DNA from 2 places in the Streptomyces sp. NPDC048197 genome. Region 2 is predicted to be linked to the other one. Evidence: predicted binding sites of a transcription regulator. Region 2 holds the regulator's gene; the other holds the start of a gene.

Region 1 (15,313 bases), on a different contig from region 2:
TTGGTGTTGGTGTTGGGGGTGCTGCTGTTCTTGCTGACGGACCTGGTGTGGGTGTCCGGGTTACGGGGGCCACAGGTGGGGGACGGCGGCCGCTGCCGTGGTGAGGGCGAGCAGCGTGACGAGGGTGGCGAAGGCGGTGGTCAGGACCTGGGCGGGGAGCCGGGTGGTCAGGCGGTTGCCCAGGTGGCTGCCGACCGCCGCGCAGGCCGCGAAGCCGGCCAGCAGCGGCCAGTCCAGGGCGCCGGTACCGGCCCGGGTCGCCAGCGCCGTAAGGGAGTTGAGGAGGATGACCAGCAGCGACGTGCCGATGGCGACCGGCATCTCCAGGCCCAGGACGAGGGTGAGGGCCGGCACGACGACGAATCCCCCGCCGACCCCGAAGAACCCGGTGAGCAGTCCGACGACGGAGGCGGTCACGGCGATTCGGCCGGAGCGGAGTGCGGGATGCAGGGGGCGGGAGCGGGTCGGGTGGTCTGGGTGGTCCGGGTGATCCGGGTGGTTCGGGTGGTCCGGGTGATCTGGAGGGCCCGGGTGGTTCGGGTGGCCCGGGTGGCCCGGGTGGGGCGTGCGTAATCGGGCCCATCGAGCCGATCGAGACGATCGCGCTGAACGGGTCGTGGATCGGCGGGGAAGCGGGGCCGACCGTGCCGCGCGCCGTTCGCTCCGGACGCGTAACAGCAGCAGCGCCGCAACGACGAGCAGCAGCCCCGCGAACGCCGCCATCAGGACGGCGGGCGGCACCGCCGCGCTCCACCGGGAGCCGAGGTAGCTGCCGGCCGTACCGAGGGCACCGAAGGTGACGCCGGCCGCCCACCGGACCCGGCCCGCGCGGGCATGGCAGAGCAGCCCGGTCACCGCGCCGACCGTGACGACGATCAGCGCACCCGCGGTCGCCTCGTGCGGCGACTGGCCCAGCACGTACACCAGCACCGGCACGGCGAGCACCGAACCGCCGCCGCCGAGCGCCCCCAGCAGCAGCCCGATCAGCAGCCCGCACGGCAGGGCTGCGGCGGCTATGAGGACGGACACGCTAGGCGGTCGGGGACGAGGTGCGCGGGGCGGAGGGGCCCGAGGTGGGCGGATGTGGGGCGGTGGGTGGGTTCGCCGCGCGGGGGGCCAGGGCGACGGCCGGGCTGCTGTCCGACCACTCCGCCACGAACGTGAACCGGTCACCGCGGACCACCGTTTCGCGCCATTCCACCGGCCGTTCCCCGGACCGCCCCAGCCGCTCGATCGCGAACGCCGGCTCCCGGTCGGCCAGCCCCAGCAGCCACGCCTGCCGGATGTCCGGCAGGAACGGCTGGATCCGCTCCCGGCCACCGGTGACCTTCACCGCACAGCGCCGCGAGAGCTCGCCGTAGAGGGAGGTGTGCCCGAAGTCCGCGTCCAGCAGCGGCTCGGCGATCTCGGCGGGCAGATACGCGGTGTCGTGGGCGAGCGGTTCACCGTCCGCGAGCCGCAGCCGCTCCAGTACGACCAGCGGTGCGTCCGGCACCAGCCCCAAATGCCCCGCGATCGTGCCGTCCGCGGTCCGTTCGAGACGCAACACCTCACTGCGCTGCTCCACGCCCTGCCCCTCCAGCTCCCGGAAGAGGCTGTAGAGCGAGCCGAGCGGCTGCTGTATGCGGCGGGTGTCCAGGCGGCTGGCGCGCCCGCGTTCGGCGATCACCAGGCCGTCGGCGCGCAGCTTGCGCAGCGCCTCGCGGACGGTGTGCCGGCTGACCTCGTACTCGGCCGTGAGCCGGTGCTCGGCGGGGAACTCCTCGGTGAACGCGCCGGCGTCCATCCGGCGGCGCAGATCGTCGAGGAGCTGCGCCCAGAGGGGGAGCGGCGAGCGCCGGTCCAGGGGGCGCGCAGCGTACGCGCCGGGGGCGCCGTGAGCCTCGCGGGCACTGTGCACATCGTGAGCGCTGTGCGCACCGCGAGCGCTGGGTGAACCGTCCTCACGGTTCGTACCGTGCTCATGGTTGGAACTGTGCTCACGATGCGCCCCGTGCTCACGGTGCGTACGGTGCCCACCGTGCGGGGGGTCTGCCGGCTCGGTCGACATGTGCGGGATACCCCTCCGCGGCCTGGGGGACGGATCGGCTGATGCCGGGTCAGCTCGGGGCGCTCACACCGGAACCCGGCTTGTCGCCCGCCAACCCGGCTCCCTAATGTACGTACATCCGTGCATCCGCACAACGCATCGTCCCGCCCGCCCGAGCGGACCTCAGCCGCCGCCCGGGGCGCCCACCCCTGGAGGCCGACCGTGCACTTCGCGCAGTACTACCTCGACTGCCTCTCCCAGGCGTCGTACCTGATCGGTGACGAGACCACCGGACGCGCCGTCCTCGTCGACCCGCGCCGTGACATCGACGACTACCTCCAGGACGCGGCGGCCGCCGGCCTGCGCATCGAGCTCGTCATCGAGACGCATGTGCACGCCGACTTCCTCTCCGGCCACCTCGAACTCGCCCGCGCCACCGGCGCCACCATCGCCTTCGGGGAGGCCGCCCGAACCGGCTTCCCCATACGGCGGTTACGGGACGGCGAGCGCATCTTCCTCGGCGAGGCGGACAACGGCGGGAGCGGGGGCGTCACCCTCACCGTGCTCGCCACCCCTGGCCACACCCTGGAGTCCCTCTGCCTGGTCGTCCACGAAAACCCCGACGACGCCGTACCGTTCGGCGTGCTCACCGGCGACACCCTGTTCGTCGGCGACGTCGGCCGCCCCGACCTGCTCTCCGCCGCCGGCCACTCCCCGCACGACATGGCCGTACGCCTGCACCACTCCCTTCACACCAAACTCCTGACGCTCCCGGACGCGACCCGGGTCTTTCCCGCACACGGCGCCGGGTCGGCCTGCGGCCGGAGCCTCTCCACCGAGACCAGCTCCACCATCGGGGACCAGCGACGCCTCAACTACGCCCTGCAGCCCATGCCGGTGGCCGAATTCGTACGGCTGGTCACCGCCGGACAGCCCGCCACACCCGGTTACTTCGCTCACGACGCTGCCCTCAACCGGGACGGGCACCCGCTCCTGAATGCCGACGAACCGCCCGCCCTCACCCTGGAGGAGGCCCTCGCGGCCCGCGACCAGCAGGGCGCCGTACTGCTGGACTGCCGTCCGCTGGCCTCCTACACGCGGGCGCACCTGAAGGGGTCACTGCACACGAGCCTGGACACGCGGTTCGCGGAGTACGCGGGCAGCGTGGTCGCCCCGGGCACCCCGATCGTGCTGCTCGCCGACCCCGGTAAGGAACGGGAGGCCCGTCTGCGGCTCGCCCGCATCGGCTACGACCACGTCCTCGGCCATCTCCCCGACCCGGCCGCCGTATTGGACCGGGAGCCTGCACTGGTCCGCCGCAGCCACCGCGTCGGTCCTGAGGAACTTCCCGAGGAATGGGTCCAGTTGACCGGCGACAGCTCGGATACGGATATGACTACGGCTACGGCTACGGCTACGGCTGTGGGTTCGGGTACGGGCACGGCTGTGGGTTCGGGTACGGGCTGGGATGCGGCTATGGCTACAGCTATGGCTGCGGCAACGGGTCCCGATACCGGCGGTCGGTTTCCCCGGGCCCAGTTGGTGGACGTCCGCAACCCCGCCGAGTACGCGGCGGGCGCGCTCCCGGGCGCCCGCAGCATCCCGTTGGCCACCCTCCCGGACCGCATCACCGAACTGGACCCGGCCCGCCCGGTCGTCCTCTACTGCCGCAGCGGAAACCGCTCGGTGATCGCGGCGGCCCTCTTGGAGGCGCGGGGGTTCGGGGACGTGTGCGATCTGGAGGGCGGTTACGAGGCGATGGCCAGTACCTGAGGCCGGTACCCGAGGCCGGACATGAGGTGCGAGCGGCGGGCGTGGGGGCCGCGGCCCGGTAGGGGTGGGCGTGGAGGCCGCAGCCCGGGAAGGGCGACCATCGTGGGACGGCCGCTTCCCTCCCCCCGGCCGTCGACCGGTCACTGTCGCCGCCCCGGTTGCCGTACGCGGACGAGTACCAGCGCCCCGCCCGCGACGAAGCAGGCCGCGGCCGGGAACGCCAGGGACGGGCCCGCACCGCCGCCGGCCCTGAGCCCGAGGCCCGCCGTGGCCGTCATCACCGCCTTGGTCAGGCCGGACGCCGCACCGGCGCGCTCGCGGCGTACCACCGCCTGGGTGCCGGTGAGGGCCAGCCCACCGGCCACCCCCAGCGCCGCCGCGGCCACCGTGGCGGCGGTCGCGGTCGCGGCGGTCGTCGCCGTGGGGGTGGTCATCGTGGCGGTCGTCGCCGTGATGGCCGCGGCGGCCCTCGCCGCCAAACCGGTCCCCGCCGCCACCCCGGCCCCCGCCCTCGCCCCCGCCCCCACCCACCCGAGTGCGCAGAGCGCCGCCGCCGCGGTGAACAGGCAGAGCGTCATCACCCGTACGGCCGCCGCGGGACGCACCCGGCCGGCCAGCGGGCCGCCGACGGCCAGTGCCGCGGCCGGAACGAGAAGTGCCGGTTCCGCGCCGGGCGCCGGCCACCCCCGCCCGCGCGACAGCAGCAGGGGGAGGACGTACAGCAGCGCCACCGTCGCGGCGTTGGCCACCGCCCCGGCCGCGGTCAGCGCCACGTACGGCCGGTTGCGGAACAACGAGGGGTCCAGGAGCGGCACGGGCGAACGGCGCCCACCCCGGTGCTGCCGTGCCGCCCGGCGCTCGGCCCGTACGAACAGCGCGCCGAACAGCGCCGCGACGGCACCCCAGAGCCCGTCGGCGGGCTGCTGCAACCAGCGGGCCAGGCAGGCGAGCGCCCCGGTGGCGGTGACCGCACCGATGACGTCGAGGGGGCGCGGGTCGGCGGCGCGCGAGGCGGGCGCACGCAGGGCGCAGAGCGCGGCGATCGCGGCCGGCGGCACCGTGAGCCAGAAGACGGCCCGCCAGGACACCGAAGCGGCCAACACACCGCCCAGGAACGGCCCACAGACCGTGGCCACCCCCGCCAGGCCCAGCGCCCTGCCGATGGCCCGGCGACCACCAACTCCCCGTCCCTCGTGCCCCGGTGGGGACATGTTCGTCAGCAGTGCCAACCCGGTGGGCATGATCAACGCACCACCCGCCCCTTGGAGCACCCGCGCCGCCACCAGGAGCGGCAGCGAGGGCGCGAGCGCACAGAGGGAGGCGGCGGCCGCGAACAGCACCAACCCGACGAGCAGCATCCGACGCCGGCCGTAGAGATCCCCGAGCCGACCGGCGACCGGCATCAACGAACCGGCGGCCAGCAGATATCCGCTGACGGTCCATGCGGCGGTGGCCGCGGAGCCGTGCAGCTCGGCACGGATGACGGGCAGCGCGGGATGCAACGCGAACGAGTCCAGCTGAACGCAGAAGGCGCCGGTCGCAACGGCCGCCAGCGCCCATCGGGCCTGGCGCCGCGCCGCCGGCCCCTGCCGCCGCCTGGACGGCGCGGAAGCGGGCATGGGCATCGGCATCGGTGTGGGCTCGGACATGGAAAGGGACGGACCACCTCTCACGGGTGCGCTGCCAGCCAGCCGACGAACGCCAGCCGACGAACGCCAACCGACGCGGTGCACGGGCCTACGGCTAGTGCCTACGGCCAGCGCCGCGCGCCATGCCGTACGCGACATCCGGCCGTGCGTCATGCCGTACGCGACATCCGGCCGTGGGGCATGCCGTACGCGACGTGCTTCGTGGCGGCGTGCTTCGTGCGACGGCTCCGTACGACGGCTTCGTGCGACGTGCGGCAGGCAACGGAAGACGCCAAAACCGAAAACGGAAGCGGAAAGGAGGGATGAAGTGCACCGGAAGGGGCAGGACTTCAGTGCGCTAGCCGGCTGCCTGGGTGCGAGAAGGGGCGGGCGCGGAGCCCCGTACAGCGGACGTTCAGCGATCGTTGATCGGTGATCTCCATGCTGATCCGCATGTTGCGCCGTGTGATCACCAAGCATGCAGACCCCGCCGGGGAAATACAAGAGCCCGATTCCTCGCGGATCGCCCTCACCTGGAGCGGGGAACCGGGCCGCCTTGAAGAGCTCACCCACGGCATGCTCCTCGACCAGGCCGAACGGGCCGCCGGCGCGCTCGCCCGGCTCGGGGTCCGGGCCGGTGACCGGGTCGCGGTGCACCTGCCGCTGGTGCCGGAATCCGTGATCGCCACGCTCGCCTGCGGTCGGCTGGAGGCGATCCGGACGACCCTGCCGGTCTCCCTGACGGTGCCCGAACTCGTGGCGCGTACGCGGGAGTCGTCGGCGCGGGTGGTGATCACGGCGGACGCGGCGTTCTGGGACGGGGCGGTACGGCCGGTGAAGCCGCTGCTCGACCACGCACTGGCGCGCGCCGCCGCGTCGGGGCAGACGCCCGTAGGGAAGGTCCTGGTGGTGAACCGCTGCTCCCGGCCGGTCTCCTGGAAGCCGGGCCGCGACCTGTGGTGGCACGAGGCGCTGGAGGGACGGACAGCCGCCTGCCGGTAGGGGAGGGTCTCGCTCTCTCCCGCACACGTCACCCACTGAGGCCACAAAAACGGGCGAACCGCCCAGTACCTTCCTAGCGTGGGCCTCGTGCCCCAGCACCCGGACGCCGCCCCACCCGCCCCTGCCGCCACCCCGGCCGGGCCCGCCGGGACCCAGGCGGACAACGCAACCGGAACGCCTGCGGCAACCAGCAGAGCCAAGCCGACCAACGCCACCAAAACGCCCGACGGCGACACCACGCCGACCTGCGGCTCCGGGTCGACCTACGGCGCCGGGCCGACCAGCGGCAGCGAGACGACCAGCGGTAGCGAGGTGGTCGGCGGTATCGAGGCGACCAACGGTAGCCAGGTGACCGGCGATAGCCAGATGACCGGCGATAGCGGGGCGACCGGCGGTAGCGAGGTGACCGGCCGCCCTCAAGCCCCCGTGGGCCCGCCGCCGACCAGGTCAACAGCGACCGTCCGCGCCCCACTCATAACCTCCGCCGTCGCGCTGCTCCCCGCCATTGCGCTGCTCCTCGCCCTCGCCCTCGTTCTCGCCATGGCCCTCGCCCTCGTCCTGGGCGGCCGCCTGCTCCGGGACTCCGACTCGACGCTGCTCCTGTACGCCGTGGCCACCGTCTTCTGCGCCATCCGCGTCGCCTACCGCCACACCGTCCAGGTCAGCGAACCCCTCGCCCGCCGCCTGCTCCGACAGGGCCGGCACACCCTCTTCTCCCGCGGGAATTTCCGTAAAGCGCCCACCGCCCTGCCCCAACTGGCGACCACCTACCGGGGCTTCCTGAAATTCCTCGGCGCCCGTTCCACCGCCCCCTGGGCCGCCCAGCAACTCGCCTTCCGGGGCTGCCTGCTCGCCGCGCTGATCACCTTGCCCCTCGCCTGGGGACGGACGGGTCACCGGCACCGCATCGACCGGCGCCGACCCTGGCCCGGGCTACGCCATGCGCCTCTGGGCCCCGAAAACCCCCGGTTTTCCTCCCTCCGACGCCTTCGGCCGGGCCCTGTGCCACGGCCTCCACGTCGCCGCCGGCCTCGTCATCGCGGGCGCCGGCCATTTCCTGTGGCGCCACCTACGCGACCGAACAGCCGACACCGGCCAGCGATTTGCCTACGACGTCGTCCCGCTGTTGCCCCCTGCTCGCGGCAGCGCCGACCTCTCACAGGTCAACGGGGGTTCAAGTGACGTACCTGTTCCAGGTCCATCTGAAAGGTGACCGGCCCATGCCCTCCCCTCACTCATCATCCGCACCCGCTCGCCACTCCCTCCCCGGCAGCACCGACCGGACGCGCCCCCACAAGCGCAGCCACGCCTCACAGAGCCCGCCGACCCGGCCCAACGGCGGCCAGCGCCCGCGCCCCATACCCACCCACGACAAGGGCCACTAGGCATCGGCGCCGCAGGGGGAACGCGGGGGGCTGAGGGACGTGCCGGAGGCCGTCGGCGTCGGGGCGGTGTACCGCGGAAGGAGTGCCGAGGGCCCTTGCCGCTCGGTGGCTTCGTTGGGCTCGCCCGTACTCTGGAGGGGTGAGTACCACCCCTGATTCCGAGCGGGATGCTGAGCCCCAGGCCGCTCCTGCTGCCCCGGACTCCGCCGTCGAAGGAGACGGTGACCGTGGGCAGGAAGCTGCCTCCGAGGCCGCGTCCGAGCCCGCGACCGTGGCCCCTCGGCGGGCGACCCCCAAGGCTGCCGCGGCGCTGATCTTCGACGACCCGCTGAACCAGCAGTCCTCGGACGACACCGACAGGGGCTGGGGCGAACGGCCGGCCGGTGGAGACAGCGCCTCCGACCTCGCCCGTTTCCTCGCCGAGAAGCCGCCCCATCACCTCTGAGATCCCAGAGATCCCAAAGCCCGGCCGCCGGGCGTGGCCGCTTCCGACCTGCTACCTCTGCGTCTTCTGAGTGCCGATCGTGCCCGAGGTGGAGGAGGGCACGGGGGCAGAGGTAGTGCGCTGGGCGATGAGGGCGTCGCGGATCTCGGTGAGCAGCTCGACCTCGGTCGGGGCCAGCGGGGCGTCGTCGACGGGCTTCCTGGCAGCCTGGCGCTCCTTCCACTTGTTCATCGGAAGGATCATGAGGAAGTAGACGACCCCGGCGGTGATCAGGAAGGTCAGTGCGGAACTGAGCACCGAACCCCAGAGGATGTAGATCCCGTCGGTGAACGCGCCCGTCTTCTTGTCCGTGTGGCAGGTGGTGAGGCACGCCTTGTAGTTGTCGAGGTTCTGCGAACCCAGAGCGCCGACGATCGGGTTGATCACGCCCTTGACCACGGCGTTGACGATGTTGGTGAACGCCGCACCGACAACGACCGCGACCGCGAGTTCGATGACGTTGCCCCGCATCAGGAATTCCTTGAACCCCTGCAGGACGCCCTTGCTCTCGCTCACCTGACAGCCTCTTTCCACGCTCACGACGCTCACCACGGACGGTGCACGAACAATCAGCACCGCAACTTACGGCAGGGCACGGCAGAGCTGTCCAGTCGGGCAACACGGACATTGGTTTCTTGCGGTGGACCGGTCCGGCGGTTCCGGTGCGGGCGGTGCGCCACCGTTGGCGCGACCGGCCCCGGTCCTCCGCGGCAGGTGCCCCGCCACTCGCAGCAGTCTCGCGGGCGGTGTGCAGGGAAGCCACTCGATCTTGCGGCATGGCTACCGCCCTCCCAGGGCCGCCGTCGACGGGCAGCCCGTCGCGGGTAAGGCTCGTACGGCCCCATACGAGGCCGCGCCGGCCAGTGCTGCGGCGGTCATCGCGAGCCCGGCGATCAGCATCCGGCGGGGCCCGACCCTGCCCCATCGGCCCCTGCCGCCGCCGGCTCGTACCGGTGGAAAGTGGGGCACTTCACACCGTGGGGGAGTGGGGAGGGGTGGCGACGAGAGGTCGGGCGGAAGGTCGACCGAGAGGTCGGACGAGAGGTCGCGCGGAAGGTCGGCCGAGAGATCGGAGGGGAGATCAGTAGAGGGAACGGGAGAGCGCGAGGCGAGTGGGGTGTACGGCGTGGTGGGCATGGTGGTCCGCCTTGGCTGGTGAGGGGCTCGTCGGTAACTCGGAGATCGGCGACTCGGAGATCGGCGACTCGGAGATCGGCGACTCGGAGGTCGCAGATCGGAGATCGGAGATCGGACGAGCCTTGATGGAATCGGCGAGCACCACCGTGCCGTGTCGCGCCCGTGCCTGCTGTGGCCTGTGGAGAAGCTTCGGGATGTGGATAACTTCGCCACCCGGGTGGGGGACGGGGAACGAGCGGGGCAGGGAAAAGGTGGGGGCCCGGGCCTGGCCCCAGCCCGTGCCTGACCGCAGAGCCGGCCCTGGTCCCAGGCCCGGCCTGTCCCCGGCCCGCCAGGCGTCTTACGGCAGTTCGATGCCCAGGTCCCAGCCCGCGTGGGCGTCGGCGCAGGGGCAGGTGCGGTCGTTGGACCGGGGCAGGGCGGCGACCGCGTCGAAGAGGACCTCGCGGAGCCGGCCGACATTCTGGGCGAAGACCTGGAGGACTTCCTCGTGGGAGACGCCGTCGCCGGTCTCGGTGCCCGCGTCCAGGTCGGTGACCAGGGTCAACGAGGTGTAGCAGAGGCTCAGTTCGCGGGCCAGGACGGCCTCGGGGTGGCCGGTCATGCCGACCACGGACCAGCCCTGGGCGGCGTGCCAGCGGGATTCGGCGCGGGTCGAGAAGCGCGGGCCCTCGATGACGACGAGCGTGCCGCCGTCGACCGGCTCCCACTCGCGGCCGCGGGCGGCAGCGAGGGCGGCCTGGCGGCCGGCCGGGCAGTAGGGGTCGGCGAACGTCAGGTGGACGACGTTGGGGACGCTCCCGTCAGGCAGCGGCTCGCCGTCGAAGTAGGTCTGGACGCGGGCCTTGGTGCGGTCCACGAGCTGGTCGGGGACCAGTAGCGTGCCGGGGCCGTATTCGGGGCGCAGCCCGCCGACCGCGCAGGGGCCGAGGACCTGGCGTACGCCGAGCGAGCGCAGCGCCCACAGGTTGGCGCGGTAGTTGATGCGGTGCGGCGGGAGGCGGTGGTCGCGGCCGTGCCGGGGGAGGAAGGCGACCTGGCGGCCGGCGATCTCGCCGAGGAACACCGAGTCGCTGGGGCGACCGTAGGGGGTGTCGACCGTGATCTCGGTCACGTCGTCGAGGAAGGAGTAGAAGCCCGATCCGCCTATTACGCCTATTTCCGCGTCAGCCATGGCGGTCACCTTAGCGGGGGCGGCCACCGCGAGATCCGCCACCCCGGAGGCGTACATGCAGCGGACCGGGGCGGCAGAGGGTTGGCCAACAGTGATCCTGCATGCAGTGCCCCGCACGCAGCAGGCCCCGCCGTCCGACGACGGCGGGGCCCGAAGATGTCTGTGCTGTCTGTGCTGCCAGCGCTGCCGGTCAGGCTCAGGCCGCGGAGCTGGTGCTCGACGCGTTGCCGGAGGACGACGCGGCGGACGCGGACGGCTTGCTGTCGGAGCTGGAGCTGCTCGACGAGGAGCCGGCGGAGTCCGAGGACGACGTCGTGCTCGACGAGGAGGAGCTCTTCGCGGGGCTGCTGCTGGACGACGAGCCGCGGCTGTCGTTGCGGTAGAAGCCGGAACCCTTGAAGACGATGCCGACCGCGGAGAACACCTTCTTGAGGCGTCCGTTGCAGCTGGGGCACTCCGTCAGCGCGTCGTCGGTGAACTTCTGCACCGCCTCAAGGCCCTCGCCGCACGCGGTGCACTGGTACTGGTAGGTCGGCACTTGACTTCCTCCTGGCACTCTCACTCGATGAGTGCTAACGACGCTCCATATTGCAGTATTCCGGCGCGTCAGTCCACTGCGACCGGGCAGACGGTGACCGACCCCACGTCCGGGGCCGGTCCGCGACGGACGGCGCCAGGCGTTCCCCGGCACCCCGCCGACACCGTTCGACGCCCCCCGGTTACCCGTCCGCCCCCATCCGCGTCCGTCCCGTCACGCGTTCGCCAGCTCCCGCCCGCGGTCCTCGGCCGCCGTGCCCGCTCCGGCGCCGGAGTCGGCCCCGGACGCCGTGTCCGGCCGGTCCGCGTCGGCCGCGGCGGACGAGGTGCGCGGCAGCAGGTGGGCGCGCAGGGCCAGCAGCACCACCAGGGCCAGGGCCGTGCCGGCCAGGGGGACCAGGAAGCCGGTGCTGGGGGTGAAGCGGTCGGTGAGCTGGCCGGCGGAGGTGGCGGCGGCGGCCTGGCCCAGGGCGACCGCGCCGGTCAGCCAGGTGAACGCCTCCGTGCGGGCGGCGGCCGGGACCAGGGACTCGACCAGGGTGTAGCCGGTGATCAGGGCGGGGGCGATGCAGAGGCCGACGACCAGGCCGACGGCGCCCAGCAGCGGTACCGCGGTCACCGCCCACAGCGGGGTGGTGGCCAGCGCCAGCAGCCCGTAGGCGACCAGCAGCCGGCGGCGCGGGCCGACCTTCCAGGCGATGGCGCCGCAGGCGATCCCGGCGAGCATGTTGCCGCCGGCGAAGATCCCGTAGAGCAGGCCGTTGATGCCGGGCTGGCCGATGGCCTGGGTGAACGCGGTCAGTGAGACCTGCATGCCGCCGAAGACGGCGCCGATGCCGAGGAACGCCACGATCAGCACGCGGACGCCGGGGACCGACAGGGCCGAGACGCGCGGCCGGTCGTCGGCCTGCGCGCGGTGGACGGGCGGCTGGGTGCGGCGCTGGGAGGCGAAGAGCAGGCCGCCGGCGAGGGTCAGTACGGCCTCGGCGATCAGGCCGGCGGCCGGGTGGATGCCGGTGCACAGCGCGGTCGCCAGGACCGGGCCGACCACGAAGGTGAACTCGTCGGTCACCGACTCGAAGGCGGCTGCCGTCGGCATCAGCGGGCTGCCGCCGAGGCGGGATGCCCAGCGGGCCCGCACCATCGGGCCGACCTGCGGAGTCGAGGCGCCCGTGGGGACGGCCACGGCGAGCAGCGCCCACAGGGGGGCGTGCGCCAGGGCCAGGACGATCAGCGCCGCGACGCCGGCGGTGTGCACGAGGACGCCGGGGATCAGCACCGCGCGCTGGCCGAAACGGTCGGCGAGCTTGCCGCTCTGCGGGGCGAACAGTGCCATCGAGACACCGGTGGCGGCCGAGACCGCGCCGGCGGTGCCGTAGGAGCCGGTGGTGGACTGGACGAGCAGCACGATGCCGATGGTCAGCATCGCGAACGGCTGCCGGGCCAGAAAGCCGGGCAGGAGGAAGGTCCACGCACCAGGGGTGCGGAGCAGTTGTCCGTAACCGGGACGGGATTGCTTGACCGCGGATGCCACGGCCGGGCCTTTCTGCCGCCTGGTAGCGCGTCGCCGAGAGGTCGTCACGGGTACGCGCCGAGAGCTGTCCTCTCGCGCTGGACCGAGTGATACCGCGTGGTCCGCACCCCGAGAGGTGGCTGCAGGTGGCAGGGGACCGCGGCCGCCGAGCGGTCGCGCCAGCTCTGCATCAGGCAGAGGTGGTTCGTCAGTTGTTCCTTCTTGATTGTACAGGCCCGGGCGGGTGAAGCCCTGGGATTAGCCAGCGCTTCACCTGCTTTTCCTTGGGTTGCTTGGAGATGTCCGCCACATTGCCTGGCGGCCCGCAATCGTGGAGCCCTACGGACGTCAGCGGTGGCCGTGGCCGTGTCCGCGCCGTCGCGGGGCGCCGCCGGTGCCCAGCCAGCCGGCCAGCTTGCCGCCCCGGGAGACCGCCTGCAGCCGCCGCTCGGCCGCGTCGCGCACCGGGTCCGTGGCGACGACCAGCAGTTCGTCGCCGCGGCGCAGCACGGTCGACGGCGACGGCACGAAGCTGGAGCCGTCCCGGACGACGAGGGTGACCGCGGCACCCGCCGGCATCCGCAGCTCGCCGACCTCGACGCCGTGCATCCGCGAGGCCGGCCCGATGGACGTCGACAGCAGATGGCCGCGCAGCCGCTCCAGCGGGGCGGACTCGATGCCCAGGTCGGCGGGCTCCTCGCCGTCGCCCAGCCGGAGGTGCCGGGCGAGCCAGGGCAGGGTCGGTCCCTGGATCAGGGTGTAGACCACGACCAGGACGAAGACGATGTTGAAGACGCCCTCGCTGCCGGGGACGGCGCCCACCATCGGGATGGTGGCCAGCACGATGGGGACCGCGCCGCGCAGCCCGGCCCACGACAGCAGGGTCTTCTCCTGCCAGGGCACGTGGAACGGCAGCAGCGAGACGAACACCGACGTCGGGCGGGCGACGAGGGTCAGGATCATGCCGATGACCAGGGCCGGCACCACGTCGTCGAGGAGGTTGTGCGGGGTGACCAGCAGGCCCAGCAGGACGAACATGCCGATCTGGCCGATCCAGCCGAGCCCCTCGGCGAAGCCGCGGGTGGCCGGGGCGTGCGGCAGTTTGGCGTTGCCGAGGATCATCGCGGCCAGGTAGACGGCGAGGAAGCCCGAGCCGTGCGCCAGGGCGCCGGCGGCGTAGGCGGAGACCGCGATGGCCATGACGGCGATGGGGTAGAGACCGGAGGCCGGCAGCGCCACGTGCCGCATGCAGTAGGCGCCGAGCCAGCCGATCGCGAGGCCGAGGGCGGCGCCGATCGCCAGCTCCAGGGCGATCTCACCGAGGAGGACGTACCAGTGGTCGACCTCCCGCGCGGTGGAGAAGGCGACGACCAGGATGACCACCGGGGCGTCGTTGAAGCCGGATTCCGCTTCGAGGACACCCGAGAGCCGGGCCGGCAGCGGCACGCTGCGCAGCACGGAGAAGACCGCCGCGGCGTCCGTGGACGAGACCACGGCGCCGATCAGCAGCGCCTGCCGCCAGCCGAGTCCGGCCAGGTAGTGCGCTCCGGCCGCGGTGACCCCCACGCTCACCGCGACGCCGACCGTCGACAGCACCGCCGCCTGGGGCAGTGCCGGCTTGATCTCTTTCCATTTGGTGCCCAGACCGCCCTCGGCGAGGATCACGACCAGCGCGGCATAGCCCAGGAGTTGGGTCAGCTCGGCGTCGTCGAAGACGACCCCGCCGAGACCGTCCTGGCCCATGGCGATGCCTATCCCCAGGTAGATGAGCAGGCTGGGGAGCCCGCTGCGCGAGGAGAGCCGTACCGCGGCGACCGCGATGAGCAGTACGAGCGAGCAGAGCAGCAGGAGTTCGTTGAGGTGGTCGACAGTCAGGAGCTGGTCCTTCCTCGCACGGGTTCCGAAAATCGACGGTCCGGGGGTGGTCTTCGGGCGCTCTTTCCTTACCGTATCTAGTTACTGAGGCTAACAATTTACCATTGCTTGAAGGTTGGGGGTGCTGGCGGTGACTCCGCGTAGGGGTCGCCGAACCCGTGCGCCTATGGTTGCTCCAGCACTCCCACCCTGCCCCTCGAAGGACAGAGATGCCCGCCAACAAGTCCGGCCCAGTCCCCAGGAAGAAGAAGGGGCGGCGCGGCCGCCTCGTCGCCATCACGGTCGTGCTGCTGCTCGTGGCGGGCATCGGCTTCGGCGCGTTCTGGGGAGTCAGCACAGTACGGGCCTCGTTCCCGCAGACCACCGGCTCGCTCAAACTCCCGGGCCTGGCCGACCCGGTGGACGTCGTCCGTGACGCCAACGGCATCCCGCAGATCTACGCCGACACCGACGAGGACCTCTTCCGCGCCCAGGGCTACGTCCAGGCCCAGGACCGCTTCTGGGAGATGGACGTCCGGCGCCACATGACCGCTGGCCGGCTGTCCGAGATGTTCGGCAAGAGCCAGGTCAAGACCGATGAGTTCCTGCGCACACTGGGCTGGCACCGGGTCGCGCAGCAGGAGTACGACACCAAGCTCTCGCCCAGCACCAAGAAGTACCTCCAGGCGTACTCCGCCGGCGTCAACGCCTACCTCAAGGACCACGAGGGCTCGGCGCTCTCCCTGGAGTACGCGGCGCTGGACTTCGAGAACGACTACAAGCCCGAGAAGTGGACG
Region 2 (15,313 bases):
CTCACTGCTTATGGGCGCGCTCTTTCTGTCACTCTGTCGGTGGCGCACCCGGCGCCGCAGCGGAGCTGTTCGGGAGTTGCTCAATGAGGACGACAACTTCGTCTCCACGGGACGACGTCACGGCGACCCGCGCGACGACGGCCGGCCCCGGGCTCCCCGGCGCCCGCACCCGGCGGGCCGGTCTGCCCGGGGACCCGCAGGCCGCGGCCGCCGCGCGGCGGTTCGTCCGGTCCGCCTTCGCCGAATGGGAGGACCGGCGGCTGCCCGGCACCGAGCGGTTCACCGACCGGCTCACGGACGAGGCGGTGCTGCTGGTCAGCGAATTGGTGACGAACGCGGTGGTGCACGCGGGCACCACCATCGAGCTGAGCTGCCGGCTGGACCCCGCCGCGGAACCGGAACCGGGCCCCGGGCCGGACCCGGACGACGCCCCCGCGCCCGCCGTCGTCGTCGAGGTCTCCGACCGCCACCCCACCCAGCCGATCCGCGCCCGCGACGAGAACGCCCGGAACGACAGCGGCGGCCACGGCCTCCAGCTGATCAGCGCGGTCGCCGAATCCTGGGGCATCACCTACCGCCGCGACCTGAAGACCGTGTGGTTCCGGCTGCCGCTGCCGGCCCCGGAGGCCGCCGCCCGCCCGCTGCCGGAGCCCGCGTACGACGAGACGCCGTACGAGGGGGAGCGGTACGAGGGGGAGCGCTACGAAGGGGCGCGCCATGAGGAGACGCGGCATGAGGAGGTGCCGTACGAGACCCCGCACCCGCATGCGTCCGGCGATCCCGCGGGCCCGTACGACGCCGCCGGCCCGGCCGGGTACGACGAGGCCGCGGCCGCGTACGCCGACGAGGTGCTCCAGTGCGGGCTGCGGGCCGCCGAACTCCTCGCCCCGGCACCCCGCCGCGCCGACCGTCCGGAACTCGACGCCGACCGGGTCGACAACGGTGCGCTGTCCTTCCTCGCCGAGGCCTCCGACCTGCTCTCCGGCCAGCTCGACGCCGATCAGGTCGCAGCCCTCGCCGCCCAGCTGATCGTGCCGCGGCTCGCCGACTGGTGCGCGGTGTGGCTCCACGACGGCGACGGCGGCGCACCCGGCCGGGGCATCGCGACCGGCGGCGACGAACAGCGGCTGGCCCGCGTCTGGCACAGCTCCGAGAGCCGCATCGACACCCTGCGCGCCGCTCTGGAGAAACAGGCGCCGGACTTCTGGGGCGACGACGTCCCGCCGGGCGCCGCCCCCGCCGCCGTCCCCTGGCCCTGGCCGCACGACCCGGACGGCGAGGACCGGGACCACGACCTCTTGGACCACGGCCACCCGGGCGCCGGGCACCCGGTCGGCGCTCCCCTGGGCGGGCACGATCTGCCGCAGCTGCCGGGTCAGGCTCCGCCGGACGTGCCGGGTCACGTCCTGCCGGCCTACGCCCTCCCCGGCGGTGACCGCCCCGACGGTGACGAGCCGGGCGGTGCCGCGCTCGCCTGCCCGCTGGTCGCCGGCGGCCGCCGGCTGGGCACGCTGCTGCTCGGCCGCGGCGGCCTGCCGCGCTTCCCCGACGAGGTCGTCGGGCTGATCGAGGACCTGGGCCGCCGGGTCGCCCGCGCGGTGGCCACCGCCCGCGCCTACAGCCGCCAGGAACGCATCAGCCAGGTCCTGCAGCGCCGGTTGCTGCCCCGGGGCCGGGCGCAGGTGCCCGGCGTGGCGTCCGCGGTGGTCTACGAACCGCGCGAGGGCGCCTGGGCGGGCGGCGACTTCTGGGACCTCTTCGACGCCGGCGCCGGCCGCTGGTGCTTTGCGCTCGGCGACGTCTGCGGCAGCGGCCCGGAGGCGGCCGCGGTGACCGGGCTGGCCCGGCCGGTGCTGCGGCTGCTGGCCCGGGACGGCTTCGGCGTCGCCGAGGTGCTCGACCGGCTCAACAAGACCATGGCCCGGGAGGCCGCGGACTCGGTCGCGGCGGTCGCCGCGGCGGTCGCGGCGGCCGGCGCCGGGGCCGAGGCACCCGTGGAGATCCGCGAGGAGGGCGAACAGGCCCGCTTCCTGTCCCTGCTCTACGGCGAGATCGTCCCGTACCCGGGCGGGACCGGCGGCGCCCGGTGCACCCTCGCCAGCGCCGGCCACCCGCTGCCGCTGGTGCTGGGCACGGACGGCACGGTCCGCACCGTCGCGGCCCCGCAGATGCTGCTGGGGGTCGTCGAGGACGCGGCGTACGTGAGCGAATCGTTCGACCTGCGCCCGGGGGAGACGCTGCTGTGCGTCACCGACGGGGTCACCGAGCGGCGCTCGGGCCGCCGGCTGTTCGACGACGAGGACGGCCTGGCCGGCGCGCTCGCCGCCGGTGCCGGGCTGGGCGCCACCGACCTCGCCGAGCACATTCGCACCACCGTGCACGCCTTCGCCCCGAACCCGCCCGACGACGACCTGGCTCTGCTCGTCCTCCAGGCGGCGGGCGGCCCGGCGTAGGCACCACCGGGCCGCACGGGCTGCCCGCCGCCCGGGCGAACCGCGTTGTCGGTGCGATGACGGACAATGGTTCCCATGCCTTCCGCACTGCCTGATGGTGAGCCGATGCCCGACGACGGGGCGCTGCCCGGTCATGCGCTGGCGGCGGCGGCCGGCCGGCCCCTCGGCTTCTATCTGCACGTGCCGTACTGCGCCACCCGCTGCGGCTACTGCGACTTCAACACCTACACCGCGAGCGAGCTGCGCGGCTCCGGCGGGGCACTGGCCTCCCGCGACAACTACGCCGACACCGTCGTGGAGGAGATCCGGCTGGCCCGCAAGGTGCTCGGCGACGACCCCCGCCCGGTCGAGACGGTCTTCGTCGGCGGCGGCACCCCGACCCTCCTCCCGGCCGCCGACCTGGGCCGGATGCTCGCCGCCGTCCGCGAGGAATTCGGCCTGGCACCCGGCGCCGAGATCACCACCGAGGCCAACCCCGACTCCGTCGACCCGCGCTACCTCTCCGAGCTGCGCGCGGCCGGCTACAACCGGGTCTCCTTCGGCATGCAGAGCGCCCGGCAGCACGTCCTGAAGATCCTCGACCGTACGCACACCCCCGGCCGCCCCGAGGCCTGCGTCGGCGAGGCCCGCGCCGCCGGTTTCGAGCACGTCAACCTCGACCTGATCTACGGCACCCCCGGCGAGTCCGACGACGACTGGCGGGCCTCGCTCGACGCCGCGCTCGGCGCCGGCCCCGACCACATCTCCGCCTATGCCCTGATCGTCGAGGAGGGCACCCAGCTGGCCCGCCGGATCCGCCGCGGCGAGGTCCCGATGACCGACAACGACGTGCACGCCGACCGCTACCTCATCGCCGAGGAGCGGCTCACCGCGGCCGGCTTCTCCTGGTACGAGGTCTCCAACTGGGCCACCACCGAAGCCGCCCGCTGCCGCCACAACGAGCTGTACTGGACCGGCGCCGACTGGTGGGGCGCCGGCCCCGGGGCGCACAGCCACGTCGGCGGCGTCCGCTGGTGGAACGTGAAGCACCCCGGCGCGTACGCCCAGGCCCTCGGCGAGGGCCGCTCCCCGGGCGCGGGCCGCGAGATCCTCGCCGACGAGGACCGCCGGGTGGAACGCATCCTGCTGGAACTCCGCCTCGCGGACGGCTGCCCCCTGGACCTCCTCGCCCCGGCGGGCGCCCGGGCGGCCGAGCAGGCACGGGCCGACGGGCTGCTGGAGTCCGGCCCGTACGAGGAGGGGCGGGCCGTCCTGACACTCCGGGGGCGGCTGCTGGCCGACGCGGTGGTGCGGGATCTGGTGGACTGATCACTCGACGGGGTGAAGCCGTGCGTAGTGCCGGTGAGCGCCCCTACGCTGTCCTTAAGCTGCCGTCACAATGGACGCGGCGGGATGTGGAGGGCCACGGAGATGACCGCTGTGGATGATCACCGGATGACCCAGATCTTCCAGAACCTGGAGGTTCCCGAGGGCGTCAAGGTCGAGCTTCTCAGGGGGAACATCGTGATGATGGCGACGCCCGATCTCGTGCACAACGAGATCGTCGAATCGGTTCAGGACCAGATTCCGAGGCAAGCGTGGATGCGTCTCCAGACGCAGGACATCACGATTCCGGGCGAGGCCAGCGAACCCGTTCCGGATCTGGTGGTGCTGCCACGCGATGCTCGTCCGGAATCCGGGCCGCCTCCGTCCGGGGTGATTGCGACAGTCATCGAGGTTGTTTCCAAGACCAGTGTCGATCACGACTACGGAATCAAGCGCTCCATCTACGCCGCGGGCAAGGTCCCGGCCTACCTGATCATCGATCCCATCGTGGCCCACTGCGTCCTGCTCACTCAGCCCGTCGGCGTGGGGGATGAGGCGGACTACCGGACCCAGCAGATCACGAAGTTCGGTGAGCCCCTTCCGCTGCCCCTGCTCGGCCTGGAGCTGGACACCAGCGAGTTCGGGACCCTCAAGGGCGTCAGGCCGCACCGCCGACCGTAACGAAATCAATCAACTCCTCCACCCTCCCCAGGAGTTGCGGCTCCAGGTCCTTGTACGACCGCACGCACGACAGGATCCGCTGCCAGGCCGCACCGGTGTTCTCCGGCCAGCCCAGCGCCCGGCACACGCCCGTCTTCCAGTCCTGGCCATGAGGGACGGACGGCCACCCCGCGATCCCCACGGACGCCGGCTTCACCGCCTCCCACACGTCGATGTACGGATGGCCGACCACGAGTACGTGCTCGCCCGTCACCCCCGCCGCGATCCGGGACTCCTTCGAACCCGGTACGAGGTGGTCCACCAGCACCCCCAGCCGGGCGTCCGGCCCGGGCGCGAAGCCGCGGACGATCGCCGGGAGGTCGTCGATGCCCTCCAGGTACTCCACGACGACGCCCTCGATGCGCAGATCGTCGCCCCAGACCCGCTCGACGAGTTCGGCGTCGTGCCGCCCCTCCACGTAAATGCGCCCGGCGCGCGCGACCCGGGCGCGGGCGCCGGGGACGGCGAGTGAACCCGATGCCGTACGGGCCGGGCCGCTCGGGGCCGGCCGGTTCTGCGGGCGGACGAGCGTGACGACCTTGCCCTCCAGGAGGAAGCCGCGCGGGACCATCGGGAAGACCCGGTGCTTGCCGAAGCGGTCCTCCAGGGTGACCGTCGGGCCCTCGGCGGTCTTCTCACAGCGGATCACCGCACCGCAGAAGCCCGTGCCGACCTCCTCGACGACGAGATCGGGCTCGGCCGGGACCTCCGGCGCGGGCCGCTGCTTCTTCCAGGGCGGGGTGAGGTCGGGGCTGTAGCGCTTGCTCTGCATGGGCTCTTTCTACCGGTCGGCACCCCGGCCCGCGCCGTCCCCGGCCGGTCAGGACGACGGCGGAACGCCGTAGCGGGCGGCCAGGGCGTCCCGCTGGGCGCGCACGAAGGCGGCGTCCACCACGGCGCCGTGGCCGGGCACGTACCGCGCGTCGTCGCCGCCGAGCGCCAGCAGCCGGTCCAGCGCGGCGGGCCACTGCCGGGGCAGCGCGTCGGGGCCGGCGTTCGGCTCGCCGGACTCCTCGACCAGATCGCCGCAGAAGACGATCTCCGCCTCGCCGTGCCGGCCCGGCACCAGGACGGCCAGGTCGTGGGCGGTGTGGCCGGGCCCGACGTTGGCGAGCAGCACCTGCCGGTCGCCGAGCTCGACGGTCAGCTGGCCGTGGACGTGGTGGTGCGGCACGACCAGCAGGTCGGTGGCCTCCGCGGCCGCGTCCCGGTCGACGCCGTGCCGGACGGCGTCGTGCCGCAGCGCGTCCTTGTCCCGGCGGAACAACTCGGCGAGACCGGCCGCGCCGAACACCGCCACGCCCGAGAAGGCCGCGGTGCCCAGCACATGATCGAAATGCGGGTGGGTGAGCGCGACATGCGTCACTTCCCGGCCCAGCACTCCGCGGATCGACCGGCGCAGATCCGCCCCGTCGCGCAGGGTCGCGCCGGTGTCGACGATCATGACGCCGGCCGACCCGGCGATCACCCCCACGGTCTCGTCCCAGCCCGCCATACGGCGCCTGGCGACACCGTCACCGAGCCGTTCCCACCCGGCCTCTTCCCAAGCTGTGCGCATACCGAGACGCTAGCTCCATCGCGATAGCGTTGCCCGCCGGACCGCCCGAAGACGGTCATCGGGTGCGCGCTCCGCGCGGCCGCCCTTGCCGAGGTCGTGCTACCCGGCCGTACACTGGCTCAGGGTCTGGCACTCGGCCCGGGTGAGTGCCAGGAGACGGACGAGACGGCGACGGCCGGCTGGAGGTGCGCGGGATGCTCAGTGAACGCAGGCTCGAAGTGCTGCGCGCCATCGTCCAGGACTACGTCGGGACGGAGGAGCCGGTCGGCTCCAAGGCACTCACGGAGCGCCATCAGCTCGGGGTCTCCCCGGCGACCGTCCGCAACGACATGGCGGCCCTGGAGGAAGAGGGCTTCATCGCCCAGCCGCACACCAGCGCCGGGCGGATCCCGACGGACAAGGGCTACCGCCTCTTCGTCGACAAGCTGGCCGGCGTGAAGCCGCTGTCCAGCCCCGAGCGCCGGGCGATCCAGAACTTCCTCGACGGCGCGGTCGATCTCGACGACGTGGTGGGGCGCACGGTCCGGCTGCTGGCGCAGCTGACCCGGCAGGTCGCGGTCGTGCAGTACCCGTCCCTGACGCGGTCCACGGTCCGGCACGTCGAGCTGCTGGCGCTGGCCCCGGCCCGGCTGATGCTCGTCCTGATCACCGACACCGGACGGGTCGAGCAGCGGCTCATCGACTGCCAGACGCCGTTCGGTGAGACCTCGCTGGCGGACCTGCGGGCGCGGCTGAACAGCCGGGTCGTGGGACGCCGTTTCACGGATGTGCCCCAGTTGGTGCAGGATCTCCCGGAGTCCTTCGAGCAGGACGACCGCGGCACGGTCTCGACAGTGCTGTCGGTGTTGCTGGAAACTCTGGTGGAAGAGACCGAAGAGCGGCTGATGATCGGCGGCACCGCCAATCTCACGCGCTTCGGGCACGACTTCCCCCTGACCATCCGTCCGGTGCTGGAGGCGCTCGAGGAGCACGTGGTGCTGCTCAAGCTCCTCGGCGAAGCCAAGGACTCGGGCATGACCGTACGTATCGGGCATGAGAATGCCCATGAAGGCCTGACGTCCACATCGGTCGTCACGGTCGGCTACGGTTCGGGCGACGAGGCAGTCGCCAAACTCGGCGTGGTCGGACCGACCCGCATGGACTACCCCGGAACGATGGGAGCGGTACGCGCAGTGGCACGTTACGTCGGACAAATCCTCGCGGAGTCGTAAGTGGCCACGGACTACTACTCGGTCCTCGGCATCAGCCGTGACGCCTCGCAGGACCAGATCAAGAAGGCCTTCCGTCGGCTGGCGCGCGAGCTGCACCCGGACGTGAACCCGGACCCGAAGACCCAGGAGCGGTTCAAGGAGATCAACGCCGCTTACGAGGTCCTGTCGGATCCGCAGAAGAAGCAGGTCTACGACCTGGGCGGCGACCCGCTCTCGCAGGCCGGCGGCGGTGGCGCGGGCGGCTTCGGGGCCGGCTTCGGCAACTTCTCCGACATCATGGACGCGTTCTTCGGCACGGCTTCGCAGCGCGGTCCGCGCTCGCGCACCCGCCGCGGCCAGGACGCCATGATCCGGCTCGACATCGAGCTGAACGAAGCGGCCTTCGGCACGACCAAGGACATCCAGGTCGACACCGCCGTGGTCTGCACGACCTGCACCGGCGAGGGCGCCGCCCCCGGCACCTCGGCGCAGACCTGTGACATGTGCCGCGGCCGCGGTGAGGTCTCGCAGGTCACCCGGTCCTTCCTGGGCCAGGTCATGACGTCCCGCCCGTGCCCGCAGTGTCAGGGCTTCGGCACGGTCGTGCCGACGCCGTGCCCGGAGTGCGCGGGCGACGGCCGGATCCGGTCCCGCCGTACGCTGACCGTCAAGATCCCGGCCGGTGTCGACAACGGCACCCGGATCCAGCTCGCCGGCGAGGGCGAGGTCGGCCCCGGCGGCGGCCCGGCCGGCGACCTCTACGTCGAGATCCACGAGCTGCCGCACCCGGTCTTCCAGCGGCGCGGCGACGATCTGCACTGCACGGTCACCATCCCGATGACAGCGGCGGCGCTGGGCACGAAGTGCCCGCTGGAGACGCTGGACGGGGTGGAGGAGATCGACGTCCGGCCCGGTACCCAGTCCGGCCAGTCGATCCCGCTGCACCAGCGCGGTGTGACCCATCTGCGCGGCAACGGCCGGGGCGACCTGATCGTCCACGTCGAGGTCCAGACGCCGACCAAGCTCGACCCGGAGCAGGAGGAGCTGCTGCGGCGGCTCTCCAAGCTGCGCGGCGAGGAACGCCCCACGGGCCAGTTCCAGCCGGGCCAGCAGGGGCTGTTCTCGCGCCTGAAGGACGCGTTCAACGGGCGGTAGGCGGTTCGGCGTCAGCCCGCGCGTGAGCGGGCTGCCTGCCCGTACGCGAGCAGAGCGCGCCAGACTGTGAGGTGCCGGACGGGATACGGAATACCCGCCCGGCACCTCGGCGTTGTGGCCCCGCAGGGGGCCCTCGCGTCCCCTACGGGATCTGTTCGACCACCCCCTAGGGGCCGGCCTTGCCCCCGCTCAGCCCCTGATGCGGGGCGACGGTGCCTCCCGTGACACGATGTGGTCATGCCCAGCGCACTGACCGATCTCTGCCGCTACCCGATCGTGCAGGCCCCCATGGCGGGCGGCGGCTCGGGACCCGCACTGGCCGCCGCCGTCTGCGGCGCCGGCGGTCTCGGCTTCCTCGCCGCCGGCTACAAAACCGCCGACGGCATGTACCAGGAGATCAAACAGCTGCGGTCGCTGACCGACCGGCCCTTCGGCGTCAACCTCTTCATGCCGCAGCCGTCGCTCGCCGACCACTCCGCCGTCGAGGCGTACCGCGAACAGCTCGCCGGCGAGGCCACGTGGTACGAGACCGAGCTCGGCGACACCGACGGGCCCACCGACGACGGCTACGAGGCCAAGCTCGCGATCCTGCGTGAGGACCCGGTGCCGGTGGTGTCGTTCACCTTCGGCTGCCCCTCGCGCGCGGTCCTCGACGCCTTCGCGAGGGTGGGCACGTACACCATCGTCACGGCCACCACGGCGGCCGAGGCGCAGGCCGCGCAGTGGTCCGGTGCGGACGCCGTCTGTGTGCAGGGCGTGGAGGCGGGCGGCCACCAGGGCACCCACCGCGACGACCCGCACGCCGACGGGACCGGCGCGGGGCTGGGCCTGCTGGCGCTGCTCGGGCAGGTCCGGGAGGCCGTGCAGATCCCGGTGATCGCCGCGGGCGGGCTGATGCGCGGGGCGCAGATCGCGGCGGTGCTGGCCGCCGGGGCGACCATGGCGCAGCTCGGCACCGCCTTCCTCACCACCCCGGAGTCGGGCGCCAACCCGCTGCACAAGCAGGCGCTGACCAACCCCCTCTTCACCCACACGGAGCTGACCCGGGCGTTCTCCGGGCGGCCGGCCCGCGGCCTGGTGAACCGTTTCCTGCGGGAGCACGGCCCGTACGCACCGGCCGCCTACCCCGCGGTCCACTACCTCACCTCCACGGTGCGCAAGGCCGCGGCCAAGGCCGGCGACGCCCAGGGGCTGAACCTGTGGGCGGGGCAGGGGCACCGGCTGGCCCGGGAGATGCCGGCCGCACGGCTGGTGGAGGTCCTCACGGCCGAACTCGACGCGGCGCGGGCCGGGTTGAGCCGCACCGGGGCCGGGACTGCGGAAACCGGGGCCGGAAGTGCGGGATCCGGTGACTCGCCGGCTGCCGGGGGCACCGCATGACTGCGCCCGTGTTCCTCGTCGAGTCGCTCGCGCACGTACGGGCGGGCGGTACGGTCACCGTCGACGGGCCGGAGGGCCGGCACGCGGTGTCGGTGCGCCGGCTGCGGGCCGGCGAGGAGGTCGTACTGACGGACGGTCAGGGCACCGGCGCGTACGGCACGGTGGCTGCCGCCGAGGGCAAGGACCGGCTGACCGTCGCGGTCGCCGAACTGCGTACCGAGGAGGCGCCGGAACCGACCATCACGGTCGTCCAGGCGCTCCCCAAGGGCGACCGGGGCGAGCTGGCCGTCGAGACCATGACCGAGACCGGGGTGGACGCCATCGTGCCCTGGCCGGCGGCGCGTTGCGTCACCCAGTGGAAGGGCGAACGGGCCGCCAAGGCGCTGGGCAAGTGGCGGGCCACGGCCCGTGAGGCGGGCAAGCAGTCCCGCCGGCTGATCTTCCCGGCGGTCGCGGACCCGCTGTCCACCAAGCAGGTGGCCGCCCTGCTCGCCGACGCCGACTTCGCGGCCGTGCTCCATGAGGAGGGCAGCGCCCCGCTCGCCACCGCGGAACTCCCGGCCACCGGCCGGATCGTGCTGGTCGTGGGGCCCGAGGGCGGGGTGTCCCCGGAGGAGCTGGCCCTCTTCGCCGAGGCCGGTGCCAGGCCGTACCGCCTGGGCCGGACCGTCCTGCGCACCTCCACGGCCGGCACCGCGGCCACCGCCCTCCTGCTGGGCCGCACGGGACGCTGGGGCTGAGCCCCGCGCCCGTCCGGCCGCAGCGGCTCACTTCCCGTTGTCCTCGGCGAGGGTGTGGGCCACGAGGGCGTTGGCGTGGCCGTGGCCGAGGCCGTGCTCGGTCTTGAGCCAGGTGACGAGTTCCCCGTGCCTGGCCGGCGGCGCGGAGCGGATGAGTTCCTTCCATGCGGCTATCGGGCGGCCGTACTTCTTCTCGATGGAGGGGAAGTAACTGGCGGGGCCCTTGACGGCGTCGGTCATATGACGGTCTCCGTTCTTCTGCAGGGGTCGCGTGGGGGTCGCCCCGTCGTCAGGGCTGGAGGTTCGCCGGCCGGTGGCGCAGCAGGACCACCTGGGAGTCGAAGGTCCTGGACTCGACGAGGCGCAGGTTCATCCGCTCCTGCGGTGTGCTGAAGACGGGCCGGCCGCCGCCCAGCACGACCGGGTGGACGAAGATCTGGTACTCGTCGATCAGCCCGTGCCGGGTGAGGAATCCGGCGAGCTCCGAGCCGCCGAACAGCAACAGGCGGGCCCCGCTCCGCTTGAGGGCGGTGAGTTCCTCGACGACGTTCGTGCCGATCACGCGGGTGTTCCAGTCGGCCTGCTCCAGCGTCGAGGAGACAACGATCTTTGGTGCGCTGCGCCATACGGGGGCGAAGGCCAGGTCGTGTGCGTCGGTGGAGTACTCCTCCGCCCGGGGCCAGAAGCCGGCCATCATGTCCCAGACCTTGCGGCCGTACAGGAACTGGTCGGCCTCGGTCGTGAGTTGGAGTGAGTGGGCGGAGAGTTCGGGGCCCATGAGGGGCCAGTCGAAGGCGCCGTCGGGGCCTTCGATGTAGCCGTCCAGTGACTGGTGCACGAAGTGGGTGATCTTGCCCATGGGGTTCTCCCGGTGATGGCCGGCCGTCAACGGGCCGAAGCGGGGGCGGTGGCGGGAGCGTACGTGAGGATCTGCGCGCCGCTGCGGAAGGTGGTGGTGCCGAGCGGCCGGAGTGTCTTCCTCGGGGAGCTCTCGGTGAACAGGCGCTTGCCGGTGCCTTCGACGACCGGGTGCGTCCACAGGCGGAGTTCATCGATCAGGTCGTGCGCCAGGAGGGTGTTGACGAGCCCGCCGCTGCCGTAGACGAGCAGGTCCTGACCGTCCTGCTGCTTCAGCCCGGCGACGGCGGTGGGGAGGTCGCCGGTGAGGAAGGTGGCGTTCCACTCCGGTGTGTCGAGCGTCGTGGTGGCGACGTACTTGGGCAGCGCGTTCATCCGCTCGGCGAAGCCGTCCTCGTCGGTCATCGTCGGCCAGGCGGCGGCGAATCCCTGGTAGGTCACCCGGCCCAGCAGCAGGGCGTCGGCGGCGAAGAGCTGGCCGCGGGCGAACGCGGCGGCTTCCTCGTCGAAGAACGGGGCCGTCCAGGCCGGGTTCTCCACGACGCCGTCGAGCGTGATGTAGAGCGATGCGATGACCTTGCGCATGCGAGGCTCCCCCTTGATTGCGGGCACGGACCTGCCCATGTGTACGATGTCCACAAATGGGGAACGCAGTGATCCGCGGCCCCTGTTCGATCATGCGGAAGCCTAGACGAGTTAAGTGGATGCTGTCCACATTGGATGACCCCTCGATGTCCACACGGGAGGGGCGTCCCCGTGGATGACCACGTTGGAGGGGTAATGGCGGCGGAGAGCGGCAGGGCGAGGCGGACCACCTACCGCCACGGCGATCTCCGCAACGCCCTCGTCGAGGCCGGACTCGAACTGGCCCGGGAGGGCGGCCCCGAGGCGGTGGTACTGCGCGCCGCGACCCGCCAGGCGGGCGTCGTGCCCAATGCCGCCTACCGGCACTTCGCCGACCGCGGCGCCCTGCTGCACGCCGTCTCGCAGGCCGCCATGGCCCACCTCGCCCGCACCATGGAGGCCGAGCAGGACGCACTGCCGCCGGCCCCGGACGCCGCGGCCGCCGCACGGGCCCGCTTCCGGGCGGTCGGCACCGGCTATCTGCGCTTCGCCCAGGAGGAACCGGGCCTGTTCCGCACCGCGTTCCACGTCCCCGGCGACATGACGTACGCCGCCGACGACACCGCCGCGGGCGGCAGCGGCCGGACCCCCTTCGAGCTCCTGGGTGCGGCCCTCGACGACCTCGTGGAGAACGGCCTGCTGCCCGAGGACCGGCGCCCCGGGGCGGAGTTCCTCGCCTGGTCGGCCGTCCACGGCCTGGCCGCGCTCCTCATCGACGGGCCCCTGCGCGGCCTGTTGCCCTCCCAGGTCCACGACGCGGGCCAGCACGTCATCGACATGATCGAACGGGGCATCTGAGCCCGCCGCACCGCGCCCGCCCCCACGCAACGGTGCGCCGACCGGCCTCAACGACCCGTCGGCGCACCGCCGTTCACGAAGCGGAAGCCGCTCCGTCCGTCAGCTCAGCAGCTCGGCCGTCAGCGTGATGTTCTTGACGCCGGCCAGTGCCTGGCTCACCGGGCAGTTCTTCTTGGCGTCCTCGGCCGCGGCCTGGAAGTCCTCCTCGGACAGGCCGGGGACCCGGGCCTTGACGGTCAGCGCGATCGAGGTGATGCCCTCACCGGGCTGGAAGGTCACGTCGGCCTGGGTGTCCAGGGCCTCGACGGTGTGGCCCTTGCCCGCCAGGCCGTGCGAGAAGGCCATGGAGTAGCAGGACGAGTGGGCCGCCGCGATCAGCTCCTCGGGGCTGGTCACGCCGTTCGGCTGCTCCGCGCGGGCGGGCCAGTTCACGTCGTACGTACCGACCTTGGAGGACTCCAGGGCGACGGTGCCCTTGCCCTGGAGGAGGTTGCCTTCCCAGTGGGTCTTGGCGGTGCGCGTGGTTGCCATGGTGCATAACTCCCGGTTGTGGGCGAAAGCGATCAAGGCCAGCTTAGTGATCCCGGTCCCCCCGTCGCTGCGACGCCCCACCCGGCTCGCCCGGTAGCATCCGAGGCCGTGCGCACCGTGCGTACGAGGGATGAGCTGGGAGGAGCCAACGGTGGCGGGAGAACCGCAGGCCGATTGCCTGTTCTGCAAGATCGTGGCCGGGGAGGTGCCGGCGACCATCGTCCGCGAGACCGCGACCACCGTCGCGTTCCGCGACATCAACCCCCAGGCCCCGACGCACGTCCTGATCATCCCCAAGGTGCACCACCCGGACGCCGCGGCCCTCGCCGCCGCCGAACCGCAGGTCGTCGCCGACATACTGTGCGAGGCCCGGAAGGTCGCCGCCGAGGACGGGGTCGAGGAGACCGGCTACCGGGTGGTCTTCAACACCGGCTCCGGCGCCGGCCAGACCGTCTTCCACGCCCATCTGCACGTCCTGGGTGGCCGCGGCCTCCAGTGGCCCCCCGGGTAACCAGCCATGTCCGTACGTGAACTGGTCGTCCTCGGCACCGCCAGCCAGGTCCCCACCCGGCATCGCAACCACAACGGCTATCTGCTGCGGTGGGACGGCCAGGGGCTGCTCTTCGACCCCGGCGAGGGGACGCAGCGCCAGATGCTGCGCGCCGGGGTCGCGGCCCACGACCTCAACCGGATCTGCATCACCCACTTCCACGGCGACCACTCGCTCGGGCTCGCCGGGGTGATCCAGCGGATCAACCTCGACCGGGTGCCCCACCCGGTCACCGCCCATTTCCCGGCCAGTGGCCAGCACTTCTTCGAGCGGCTGCGCTACGCGACCGCCTACCGCGAGACCGTTCGGCTGGTCGAGCGGCCGGTCGCGGCCGACGGCGAGCTGGACCGCTGCGCCTCGTACACCCTGCAGGCGCGGCGGCTGTCGCACCCGGTCGAGTCGTACGGCTACCGGCTGGTGGAGCCGGACGCACGCCGGATGCTGCCGGAGCGGCTGGCGCAGCACGGCATCACCGGGCCGGACGTCGGGCGCCTGACGCGGGAGGGGGAGCTGAACGGCGTCACCCTCGACGAGGTGAGCGAGCACCGCCCCGGCCAGCGGTTCGCGTTCGTGATGGACACCCGGATGTGCGAGGGCGTCGAGGCGCTCGCGGAGGGCGTGGACATGCTCGTCATCGAGTCCACGTTCCTGGACGGCGACGCTCAACTCGCCGCGGATCACGGGCACTTGACGGCGGGGCAGGCCGGCGGGGTGGCGGTGCGGGCCGGGGTGCGGCATCTGGTGCTGACGCACTTCTCGCAGCGTTACGACGACCCATCGGAGTTCGCGCGGCAGGCCCGTGCGGCGGGGTACGACGGTGAGCTGACGATCGCCAGGGACCTCATGCGCGTGCCCGTGCCCAGGCGACGCTGAGCACGGGCACGTGGCCCCGGCCTGCCGTTACGGCAGGTAGTACATCGGGTTCGGCATCTTGAACGTCCGGTGGGCGTAGCCGCCGTCCAGGTCGCTGTACTGGTCACCGAAGTTGGCGACGATGTCGTAGCCCAGGGACTCGATGTGCTTGCGGGTGCCCGACTTGTACTCGACGGTCGTGCAGGTGCTGCCGCAGGGCAGGTAGGCCGGCGGGTGCTCCTTGTCCTTCAGGTAGACGTGCGTCCGGTCCAGCGGGACGCCGTAGCCCACGTTCTTGAGGTTGCGCACGCTCCAGTCGCGCTGGGCCTCCTTGCGGCCGGTGATGAAGAAGACCTCGGCGCCCTTGTCGCGGGCCCGGTTGACGAGCCGGTTCATGCCGAAGACCGGGTCCATGTCGGTGTGCTCCAGGTACGTGTCCTGGCTCTGCGGGGTGAAGGCGAAGCCGACCTGGAGCTCGTAGTTGTACGTGAGCAGGGTGGTGTCGTCCATGTCGAGGACGATCGCGGGCCTGGTCTTCTTGCCGGCCCGGGCCTGGCGGGCGAGCGCCTTGTCCAGGTAGGTGCGGGCCTTGGCCTCGA

The links. The regulator HrcA, encoded in region 2, represses chaperone genes, less so after heat shock. The targets are predictions, from matches to a motif close to TTNGCACTCNGNNNNNCNGAGTGCNAA.
Region 1: a site for HrcA is predicted at 11,162-11,188, ahead of ACGF4C_RS23625 (FmdB family zinc ribbon protein). Genes of this name have one in related genera too.

What each region holds. Positions count from the first base shown of each region.
Region 1 is NZ_JBIDAJ010000018.1:91,756-107,068, forward strand. Features, by position in the region: gene ACGF4C_RS23580 (sulfite exporter TauE/SafE family protein) at 61-1,029, opposite strand; gene ACGF4C_RS23585 (GntR family transcriptional regulator) at 1,031-1,900, opposite strand; gene ACGF4C_RS23590 (rhodanese-like domain-containing protein) at 2,252-3,802, shown strand; gene ACGF4C_RS23595 (MFS transporter) at 3,943-5,451, opposite strand; gene ACGF4C_RS23600 (AMP-binding protein) at 5,884-6,432, shown strand; gene ACGF4C_RS23605 (hypothetical protein) at 6,880-7,329, opposite strand; gene ACGF4C_RS23610 (hypothetical protein) at 7,957-8,262, shown strand; gene mscL (large conductance mechanosensitive channel protein MscL) at 8,314-8,817, opposite strand; gene ACGF4C_RS23620 (S-methyl-5'-thioadenosine phosphorylase) at 9,779-10,612, opposite strand; gene ACGF4C_RS23625 (FmdB family zinc ribbon protein) at 10,809-11,150, opposite strand; gene ACGF4C_RS23630 (MFS transporter) at 11,364-12,683, opposite strand; gene ACGF4C_RS23635 (potassium/proton antiporter) at 13,011-14,537, opposite strand; gene ACGF4C_RS23640 (penicillin acylase family protein) at 14,747-15,313, shown strand, end outside.
Region 2 is NZ_JBIDAJ010000013.1:31,886-47,198, forward strand. Features, by position in the region: gene ACGF4C_RS18840 (SpoIIE family protein phosphatase) at 84-2,453, shown strand; gene hemW (radical SAM family heme chaperone HemW) at 2,529-3,761, shown strand; gene ACGF4C_RS18850 (Uma2 family endonuclease) at 3,846-4,439, shown strand; gene ACGF4C_RS18855 (DUF3097 domain-containing protein) at 4,417-5,250, opposite strand; gene ACGF4C_RS18860 (MBL fold metallo-hydrolase) at 5,299-6,036, opposite strand; gene hrcA (heat-inducible transcriptional repressor HrcA) at 6,231-7,247, shown strand; gene dnaJ (molecular chaperone DnaJ) at 7,248-8,381, shown strand; gene ACGF4C_RS18875 (nitronate monooxygenase) at 8,619-9,761, shown strand; gene ACGF4C_RS18880 (16S rRNA (uracil(1498)-N(3))-methyltransferase) at 9,758-10,501, shown strand; gene ACGF4C_RS18885 (DUF4287 domain-containing protein) at 10,529-10,741, opposite strand; gene ACGF4C_RS18890 (dihydrofolate reductase family protein) at 10,791-11,360, opposite strand; gene ACGF4C_RS18895 (dihydrofolate reductase family protein) at 11,387-11,944, opposite strand; gene ACGF4C_RS18900 (TetR/AcrR family transcriptional regulator) at 12,140-12,781, shown strand; gene ACGF4C_RS18905 (OsmC family protein) at 12,881-13,312, opposite strand; gene ACGF4C_RS18910 (histidine triad nucleotide-binding protein) at 13,464-13,823, shown strand; gene ACGF4C_RS18915 (ribonuclease Z) at 13,830-14,735, shown strand; gene ACGF4C_RS18920 (HAD family acid phosphatase) at 14,763-15,313, opposite strand, start outside.